3 regions of the Kitasatospora sp. NPDC058478 genome follow, and region 3 is predicted to be linked to each of the others. Evidence: riboswitches for the same ligand, from Rfam matches in the RefSeq annotation. Region 3 holds a riboswitch; each other region holds the start of a gene.

Region 1 (3,228 bases), on a different contig from region 3:
GCATCGTGACGGGGCCGGTGAGCATGCCCTTGACCGGACGGTCGGTGAGGCCCTGCGCGTAGCGGAACCAGTCGACGGTCATCGGGTGCGGGCGGGAGATGTCCCCGGCCAGGACCGGCGGGCGCACGTACCGGGTGCCGTAGGACTGCACCCAGCCGTGCCGGGTGGCGAGGTAGCCGGTGAGCTGTTCGGCGAAGTACTGGACCATGTCGTTGCGCTCGGGCTCGCCGTGCACCAGGACGTCCAGTCCGGCCTTCTCCTGGAAGGCGATGACCTCCCGGACCTCGGTCTCCATCCGCTCCCGGTAGGCCGCCGCGTCGATCCGGCCCGCCGTGAGGTCGGCCCGGGCGACCCGCAGTTCGGAGGTCTGCGGGAACGAGCCGATGGTGGTGGTCGGCAGCAGCGGCAGGCCGAGCCGGGCACGCTGGGCCTCGGCCCGCTGCGGGTAGGCCTGGGCGCGGCGCGCATCCGCGTCGGTGACGGCGGCGGTGCGGGCGCGCACCGCCGGGTCGTGGGTGATCGGCGAGTTGGCGCGCGAGGCGAGGTCGGCGCGGTTGGCGGCCAGGTCGGCGGCGATCGCCCCCGTACCCTCGCGCAGGCCCCGGGCCAGCAGCGCCACCTCCCTGGCCTTCTGCTGGGCGAAGGCGAGCCAGCGCAGGATCTGCGGGTCGACGTCGCGTTCGGCGGCGGCGTCCAGCGGCACGTGCAGGAGGGAGCAGGACGGGGCGACGTCGACCCGCTCGGCGAGGCCCAACAGGGTCGCCAGGGTGGCCAGCGACTTCTCCAGGTCGTTGATCCAGATGTTGCGCCCGTCGACCACCCCGGCGACCAGCCGCTTGCCGGGCAGCCCGCCGACGGCGGCCAGGTCGTCAAGGTTCGCCGCGGCGGGCCCCGTGAAGTCCAGCGCCAGGCCCTCGACCGGGGCCTTGGCCAGCACCGGCAGGGCCTCGCCCAGGCGGTCGAAGTAGCTCGCGACCAGCAGCTTCGGACGGTCCGCCAGACCGCCCAGCTCACGGTAGGCGCGGGCGGCGGCGTTCAGCTCGGCCGGGGTGCGGTCCTGCACCAGGGCGGGCTCGTCCAGTTGCACCCACTCGGCGCCGGCCGCCTTCAGGTCCGCCAGCAGCTGCGCGTAGACGGGCAGCAGCCGGTCCAGCAGGGTGATCGGCTGGAAGTCCTCGGCGACACCGGGGGCGGGCTTGGCGAGCAGCAGGTAGGTGAGGGGGCCGACGAGCACGGGGCGTGCGGTGTGGCCGAGCGCCAGCGCCTCCCGGAACTCCCCGACGGCCTTGGCCGGGTTCGCGGTGAAGACGGTGTCCGGGCCGAGTTCGGGCACCAGGTAGTGGTAGTTGGTGTCGAACCACTTGGTCATCTCCAGTGGCGCGACCTCCTGGGTGCCGCGTGCCATGGCGAAGTAGCCGTCCAGCGCGTCGATTTCGACCGCATCCCGGTGCCGGGGCGGGATCGCGCCGACGGCGACCGTGGTGTCCAGCACGTGGTCGTAGAGCGAGAAGTCGCCGGTGGGCACTTCCAGGACACCGGCCCCGGCGAGCTGCGCCCAGTTCTTCCGGCGCAGGCCGACCGCCGTCTCCCGCAGGGCGTCGGCGGTGACCGTGCCCTTCCAGTAGCCCTCGACGGCCTTCTTCAGCTCCCGGCCCTGGCCCTGTCGGGGGTAGCCGTACACGGTGGCCCTGGTTGCCGCGGCTGCGGACTTCGTGGTCAAGGGACTCTCCTTCGCGAGTCTGGCTCCTCAAGTGCCCGGGGACGGGACGAGAGCGCGAAGGGATGACGAACCGGGCGGCGGCTCACGTCGATGCGCGTGCCGGACCCGCCTGGTATGGTCGCCGACCCGCCCACGAGGTCACCGGGATATCCGCACGCGGAACGGTCCGCGGGCGGGCAACGGGCAGGTCTTCGGACTCGTGGGCGCACCGGGCCTGTTGGCGTCCGGTACCTACTGGCCATCGCTTCCCAGACCCGTCCCGGGTCCAGTGCGTATGACGGCGGTCGTTCCCACTCACCGCTGCGGGGCAGTCCCGGATTCCCACCGGGTTCCCTCTTGCGACGTCCTGCCTGGCGGGCAGGACGAACCAGCTGCGTCGCCAGCTTAGGGGCAAACCGCCGGGGCCGACGCGGAATTCACGGAAGCCGTCCGCATGGTGAGACTCCCTCGCCGCTCGCGGAGCCGGTGGCGGTGCCGTTCGCGGCGGCGTTCGCGGTGTCGTTCGCGGTGTCGTTCGCGGTGACTCGTCGACTGTCCGGGGCGTCCGGGGCTTCGAAGCCCACCATGGGCTCGAAGTTGGCGCGGCGGGCCGCGCGGCGGAAGACGGTGAGGACGGCCGGGCCGACGACGAGCACGGCGGTGAAGGTGGTGACGGCCCGGCCGGTGTCCCAGCCGAGCGAGGTGGCGAGGTCGAAGAGCAGGTAGCGGTGCCACTGCTCGGTGAAGGGCAGCCCCGGCAGGTAGGCGATGGAACTGTTCGGGTCGGTGGAGAACGGCCAGAAGGAGAGGTTGAGGAGGAAGCCGAAGAGGTACCCGGAGAACGCCCCGTACGCGGCCAGCATCGCCACCTCCCAGCGCCGCCGTCGGGTTCTCGGCAGCAGCCCGGCGAGCATGCCGACGAACGCGCAGCCGAACATCTGGTACGGCATCCAGGGGCCGACGCCGCCGGTGAGCAGCGCGGAGGCGAACAGCGAGGTGCAGCCGAGGGTGAAGCCGAAGCCCGGGCCGAAGACCCGGCCGGCCAGGACGAGGAGGAAGAAAACCGTCTCCACCCCGGCGGTGCCGGCGCCGAGCGGGCGCAGCCCGGCGTTGACGGCGGACAGGACGCCGAGCATGGCGAGGGCCTTGGCGTCGATGCCGCCGGCCGCGATCTCGGCGATGACGACGGCGAGCACCAGGATCAGCAGGGTGCCGAAGATCAGCGGCGGGGCGTAGGAGGAACCGAACTTCCCGGGGGCGACGACGAACGGCCAGGTGAAGGCGACCAGGCCGATGAAGGCGGCCAGGGCCGCGACGACGCGGGCCCGGCCGGGGATCCGGACGGCGCTCACCGGGCGGCCTGCGCGGGCGCGAGGGCGGCGGCGACCTGCCGGGTGGTCAGGTAGGGCAGCGGGGCGAGGACCTTGGCGGTCTGGGGGGCGAAGGTGGGCGAGGCGACGATGACCTCGGCGGTGGGGCCGTCGGCGACGATCTCGCCCTCGGCCATCACCACCACCCGGTCGGCGGCG
Region 2 (3,228 bases), on a different contig from region 3:
GACCGCCCCCGCCCGCAGCACGGCGAGGCAACCCTCCACCAGCTCCACGCAGTTGCCCAGGCAGAGCGCCACCCGATCCCCGCGCCGGACCCCCGCCCGCACGAGCGACCCGGCCAGCCGCCCGGTCCGCCGCTCCAACTCGGCGTAGCTGACACCGCGCGAGAAGTCGTGGAACGCGACCCGGTCCCCCGACCGTTCGGTGTGCCTCCTCAGCAACTCCGGCAGCGGCCGCACCAGATCGTCATACCGCAGTTCACCACTCACGCCCCGGCTCCGACCTCTCGCCACTCGCGACCCACTCCCCCGTCGATCCCCTCCGTACCCAGTAACACACGGGCACAGACCGAGTCCTGCGGACTCGCCGCAGCTGCGCTTGCGGCCGCCGAGGAACCGCGGCACTTCGAGGCAGCAATCAGGCCTCTGACCTGCGGAAACAGCAGCTCTCCAGCCCGGGAGGGCGCGAGGGCACAGCGCCGTGGACTTTGAGCGCTGCCCCCGATACCGCCCTCCCCGTCCGGCGCCCGTGTCAGGCTGGGGGAATGCTCTCCGACTCCGCCGCCCCCAACGCCTGGCACACCCCGGCCGAACTGGCGCCGCTCGACGGCAACGAGGCCTTCCGCGGCACCGATGCCGGGACGGTGCTGGACTTCTGGCGCTACGCGATGCCCGACTTGCGAACCAACACCACCCGGGGCCTGCTCGCGGAATTCCTGGTCCACCGCGCCGTCGGCGCTGTGGCACGCAACATGGAATGGGACAGCTTCGATGTCCTGACGCCTGACGGGCTCAGGATCGAGGTCAAGACCAGCGCCTACCTCCAAGCCTGGGGGCAGCGTCAGCTGTCGGAGATTCGCTTCTCCCGGCTGCGCGGACGCACCTGGACTCCCGAGGACGGTGACGCCGCAGAGCAGTCCTACAACGCGGATGTCTACGTCTTCGCCCTCCATACCGCGCTCACCCACGCCGACTACGACCCGCTCGACATCGGCCAGTGGCGCTTCTACGTTGCTTCCCGTGCTCTCGTGGAGGCCACCGGACAGGCCAGCCTGGGCCTTGCTTCCGTACGCCGGCTGTGTGGCGAACCCGTCGACTACGAGGAGCTCGCGGTCCGGATCTCGGCCTGCTCCCTCCAGTCACCCTCAACTGGCGGAGCCACCGAAGCTGCCACCGCCACTGCGTGACAGCGCGCTGGAAAGCCGGCAGGCCGAACACACACCTCCGTCAAGGCGCTGCCGCTGCCGGCGCTTCGCGTGGCCGGTGGGCGTCCTTGAGCCGGTCAGCACCGACCTGACCACGCCTGATACCTTGCCATCGCCGTGGTGTACGGGAAACCGGTCTGAGTCCGGTGCGGCCCTCGCCACTGTTGCCGCGGAGTTCCGCGGCCCTCGCTGACCGGCTTTTCCAGCGGTCAGGGCCACTGGGCGGGCTGGAAGAGCCGTCCGGGAAGGTCGGCTGCGGCGTGTTGATGCGGAAGCCAGGAGACCGGCCACGGCGCGACATGTTCCACGAGGGTTTTGGAGAACACGTGCCCAGCGGTCTGCTGTATCCGTTTCGATCGATATGTTCCGTTCGTCCCACAGGTCCGATACGTGTCGGCCGGGTGGTCGCGGCCGTCCTGTTCACCGGCGCGCTCGGGGCTTGCACCGGCGCCCCCGCGCCCGCCACGTCCGGCGGGGCGGCCGGAAGTGCCGCGCCGGTGAGCGTGGACAACTGCGGGACGACCGTGACGGTCGGCGCGCCGCCCGCCCGGCTGGTGACGCTCAACGAGGGTGCCACCGAGGTGGCCCTGTCCCTCGGCCTGCAGTCCCGCATGGCCGGTACCGCCTACCTCGACGATTCCGTCCCGGAGAAGTGGAAGGCGGCCTACGACTCCGTCCCGGTGCTCTCCAAGGACTACCCGACGAAGGAGAAGCTCCTCGCGGCCCGTCCCGACTTCCTGTACGCCTCCTACTCCAGCGCGTTCACCGACAAGGTCGCGGGCAGCCGGGACGAGCTGCGCGGCCAGGGCATCCCGTCGTACCTGTCCCCGTTCGGCTGCTCGGACAAGAGCCAGGTGCCGCCGACGACCTGGCAGGCGGTGTGGGGTGAACTGAACGACGTCGCCAAGGTCTTCGGTGTCACGGAGCGGGCCGCCGCGATCCAGCAGCAGCAGGAGCAGCAGCTCGCCCAGTTCACGGCGACGGCCGCGGGCAAGAGTCTGAAGGTCCTGTGGTACGACTCGGACACCAAGTCGCCGTTCGTCGGTGCCGGCCACGGCGGACCTCAGCTCGTGCTCGATGCCGTGGGCGCCCGCAACGTCTTCGGGGACCTGCCCGGTGGCTGGCAGAACGTGAGCTGGGAGAAGGTCGTCGCGGCGGACCCGGACGCCATCGTGGTCGCGGACGCCGGCTGGGACACCGCCCAGTCCAAGATCGACTACTTGGAGAACGACCCGGTGCTGAGCAAGCTCACCGCCGTGCAGCGCAAGGCTTTCGTGGTGGTGCCGTTCTCGGAGTCGACTCCCGGCGTGCGGCTCGCCGACGGTGCCGCCCGGGTGTCCGCAGGGCTGGGCCAGCTGCACCCGGGTTCATGACCACCGAACCCCGCCCCGTCGTGCGGCCCTCCGGTCCGGGCCGCGCGACGGCGGCCCTGGCCATCGGCGCGGCCCTGCTGCTGACCACCGTGCTCCTCGGCCTGGCCGTGGGCTCGCAACCCGAGCCGGTCCGGACGGTGATCGATGTCGTGGCGCGCCGTCTCGGGCTGGGCGGCCAGCACGTCACGCTGCTGGACGACCAGATCGTCTGGCAGTTGCGGCTGCCCCGGGTTCTGGGAGCGGCTGCCACCGGCGCAGGCCTCGCGGTCTGCGGCGCGGTGCTGCAGACGCTGACCGGGAACGACCTGGCCGATCCCTTCCTGCTCGGGATCTCCGACGGAGCCGCCGCAGGCGCGGTCACCGTGATCGTCCTCGGCGTCGGCGTGACCGGCGCCGTGGGCACCGGCGCGGTGGCGACGGCGGCCTTCGCCGGTGCCCTGCTCGCCGCCGCCGTCGTCCTGGCACTGGCCGGCGCCCGCACCCGGTCCCTACCGACCACCCGGACCGTGCTCGCCGGCATCGCGGTGGGGCAGATGTGCGGGGCCTACACCTCGTTCGTCGTGCTGGTCCTCGGGGACCGCAACGCGGCGCGCGGTGTCATGGAGTGGACGCTCGGCTCGGTCGCCGGCGTGCGCTGGCCCACCGCCGTCTTCCTG
Region 3 (3,228 bases):
CAGCAGCGAGTTGCGCAGGCCGGTCTCGGCGATGCGGGCGCGCAGCGCGGTCCAGCGGTCGGCCCACTGCGGGGCGGCCGTCGGGAAGTGGTCGATGTGCAGTTCGCCGCGGGCGGCGCGGGTCTCGCCGTAGGCCTCGTGGCGGCCCAGCTGCTCGGCCAGGTCGGCGGAGCGCTCGTACGCGGTGAGCATGATGCGCTCGGCGATGAGGGTGGAGAGCCGCGCGGCCTCGGCGGAGTCGAAGTCGATCCGCAGCTTGAAGAAGACGTCCTGGAGGCCCATCACGCCGAGGCCGACCGGGCGCCAGCGGGAGTTGGAGGTGCCGGCCTCGGTGGTCGGGTAGAAGTTGATGTCCACCACGCGGTCGAGGAACGTCACGGCGGTGCGGACGGTGGCGTCGAGGCGCTCCCAGTCCATGGCGCCGAGCAGGTCGTCGACGGAGGCCCCGGGGGCGACGTGGGCGCCGAGGTTGACCGAGCCGAGGTTGCAGACGGCGGTCTCGGAGTCGTCCGTGACCTCCAGGATCTCGGTGCACAGGTTCGAGGAGTGCACCGTGCGGCCGGGCAGCGCGGTCTGGTTGGCGGCGCGGTTGGAGGCGTCCTTGAAGGTCATCCAGCCGTTGCCGGTCTGCGCCAGGGTGCGCATCATCCGGGCGTACAGGGTCTGCGCGGGGATGGAGCGCACGGCCTTGCCGGCCAGCTCGGCCTTGCGGTAGGCCTCGTCGAAGTCGGAGCCCCACAGGTCGACGAGCTCGGGCACGTCGGCGGGGGAGAAGAGCGACCAGTCCTCGTTGGCGTTGACCCGGCGCATGAACTCGTCCGGGATCCAGTGCGCCAGGTTGAGGTTGTGGGTGCGCCGCGCCTCTTCGCCGGTGTTGTCGCGGAGCTCCAGGAACTCCTCGATGTCGGCGTGCCAGGTCTCCAGGTAGACGCAGGCCGCGCCCTTGCGGCGGCCGCCCTGGTTGACGGCGGCGACCGAGGAGTCGAGGGTGCGCAGGAACGGGACGATGCCGTTGGACTTGCCGTTGGTGCCGCGGATCAGGCTGCCGCGCGAGCGGATGCGCGAGTAGGACAGGCCGATGCCGCCGGCGTGCTTGGACAGCCGGGCGATCTGCGCGTAGCGGTTGTAGATCGAGTCCAGGTTGTCCAGCGGGGAGTCGAGCAGGTAGCAGCTCGACATCTGCGGGTGCCGGGTGCCGGAGTTGAACAGGGTCGGCGAGGAGGTCAGGTACTCCAGCCGGCTCATCAGGCCGTACAGCTCGGCGACCTCGCGCACGGACTGCTCGCTGTCGCCGACCGCCAGGCCGCAGGCGACGCGGAGCAGGAAGTGCTGCGGGGTCTCGATGACCTTGCGGGTGATCGGGTGGCGCAGCAGGTAGCGGGACTGCACGGTGCGCAGGCCGAAGTACTCGAAGCGGTCGTCGCCGTGTACGTCGATCAGCGCGTCCAGGGCGGCGGCGTGCTTGGCGACGAAGGCGGCGGTGGTGTCGCCGATCAGGCCCTCGTCGTGGCCGACGGCGATCGAGGCGGCGAAGGAGCGCGAGCCCTGGCTGTTCGCCTCGTCGACGATCTCCAGGGCGAGCAGCCGGGCGGCCAGCTTCGAGTACTGGGGGTCCTCGGCGATCATCGACGCGGCGGCGTCCACGGCCAGCCCGCGCAGCTCGGCGAAGTCCGAGCCGGCGTGGCGGCCGCGCAGCGCGGCGGCGGCGACATGGCCGGGGTCCACCTGGGGGAGATCGACGCTGCGGTCGGTGAGCAGCCGAAGGAGCGCGCCGCCGGGGTCGGAGACCGTCGGGTCGGTGGGGGCGGGGCCGGTGCCCTGGGCGGGCAGGGTGGCTGAGGCAGCGGTGGTCAAGGCGCTCTCTCCTGGCGGCGATCGGCGGCGGTGATCGGGGGGTACCGGGCCGTTCGGGGCAGGGGAGCACGGCACGTACGCAGGAAGCGTCGCGCGACAGTGGCGTCCCCGGCCCGCCCGCGAGGCCCGGAAGGTAGTTCTCGTGCTGGCGCGGCCTCTGCGGGAGGGCCCGTGCGCACACCGTCGGCAGGTACTCGGACTCGCGGTGCGGCTGCTGGAGCCGCCCGCTCACCGCTGCGGGGCAGTCCCGGATTCGCACCGGGTTCCCCTGCATCGACAGCAGGATTGAGCATACATCTTGTGGTGTCTCTCTGATGCGACCCCACATGTAGTACGGCGCGGTGTGTCGGCGCGATAACCGGGGGTGCTGGGAGGGGGCGGGCCGTGGCCTTGGGGCGCCTCGGATCCGGGCTCCCGGGGCCTTGGTTCCGGGCTCCGGCGTCCTGGTTTCGATACGGAACGGTCACCGGGCGGACCGGCTGGCGGGGGCATGCCCTACGATCTGGGCGCATGAGCGAGCGAAGCGCCGAGGGGCGCGTTTCGCGAAGCGATCATCGAGCGAAGCGAGGGGGCGCGTGAGCGACGGAACTGGCGCACCCGGGCAGGGTCCGCAGGGAACGCCTCCCACCGGGCCGGGGGACGCGCACGGTCAGCAGCCGCCGGTGGTGCCCGGTCCGGTGTTGCCGCCGAGCGGGGGCTTCGGGCCGCCGCCGGCCTCGTACGGGCCTCCGGTGCCGCCCGCGCAGCCGGTGGCGCAGCCCGGCCCGCCGGGGCAGCCTCCGCTGCCGCAGCCGGGCCAACCGGGGCAGCAGCTGCCGCCGCAGTGGCAGCCGAACCCCCAGCCGCATCCCCAGACGCATCCCCAAGGACACCCGCAGGCGCACCCGCAGCCGTACCCGCAGCCCCAGGCGCCGCAGCGCGCCGAGCCGAACTGGCAGGCGCTGGCGGACCGCAACGCGGCGGACGACAAGCGCCGCCGCCGGCTGCGGGCCCTCGGCGTGGCGGTCGCGGTCGTCCTGGTCGGCGGCCTGGTCGCGGGCGGTGCGGTGCTGCTGACGAAGGGCGACGGCGACAAGCCGACCGCCGGGCCGACCGCCTCGGCCTCCAACCGGCCGTCCTCCGCCGCACCGAGTGCCGCGCCGAATGCCGCCGGAACCCCGGGCGGGAACCCGTCCGGCACCCCGGGCGGCGCGCCGGACGACCCGTCGAAGCCGATCTGGGAGGCCGCCACCGACCCGGCGCCGCAGGACGCGGGGGCGCTGTTCTCCGCACTCCAGGTGACGGTCAACGGCGCCACCTGGAACCGGACCTTCGTCTCGCTGGACTCGCCCTGCTGGGACGGGAACTCGACGACCGGCGGGCTCGGCAAGGTCC

Evidence for each region. Region 3 has a riboswitch for cobalamin ahead of ACFWPT_RS32250 (ribonucleoside-diphosphate reductase subunit alpha). Riboswitches for the same ligand answer to the same signal wherever they lie in the genome.
Region 1: it holds a riboswitch for cobalamin, as region 3 does, so the genes downstream of both, metE (5-methyltetrahydropteroyltriglutamate--homocysteine S-methyltransferase) here and ACFWPT_RS32250 (ribonucleoside-diphosphate reductase subunit alpha) in region 3, are expected to answer to the same signal.
Region 2: it holds a riboswitch for cobalamin, as region 3 does, so the genes downstream of both, ACFWPT_RS31035 (ABC transporter substrate-binding protein) here and ACFWPT_RS32250 (ribonucleoside-diphosphate reductase subunit alpha) in region 3, are expected to answer to the same signal.

The regions. Positions count from the first base shown of each region.
Region 1 covers NZ_JBHXML010000009.1:42,090-45,317, reverse strand. Annotated here, with positions in the region: gene metE (5-methyltetrahydropteroyltriglutamate--homocysteine S-methyltransferase) at 1-1,720, opposite strand, end outside; cobalamin riboswitch at 1,885-2,107, opposite strand; gene ACFWPT_RS07170 (ECF transporter S component) at 2,137-3,051, opposite strand; gene ACFWPT_RS07165 (ABC transporter ATP-binding protein) at 3,048-3,228, opposite strand, start outside.
Region 2 covers NZ_JBHXML010000066.1:42,233-45,460, reverse strand. Annotated here, with positions in the region: gene ACFWPT_RS31045 (type I polyketide synthase) at 1-264, opposite strand, end outside; gene ACFWPT_RS31040 (hypothetical protein) at 540-1,181, shown strand; cobalamin riboswitch at 1,301-1,506, shown strand; gene ACFWPT_RS31035 (ABC transporter substrate-binding protein) at 1,601-2,572, shown strand; gene ACFWPT_RS31030 (iron ABC transporter permease) at 2,569-3,228, shown strand, end outside.
Region 3 covers NZ_JBHXML010000071.1:39,890-43,117, forward strand. Annotated here, with positions in the region: gene ACFWPT_RS32250 (ribonucleoside-diphosphate reductase subunit alpha) at 1-1,830, opposite strand, end outside; cobalamin riboswitch at 2,022-2,164, opposite strand; gene ACFWPT_RS32255 (hypothetical protein) at 2,586-3,228, shown strand, end outside.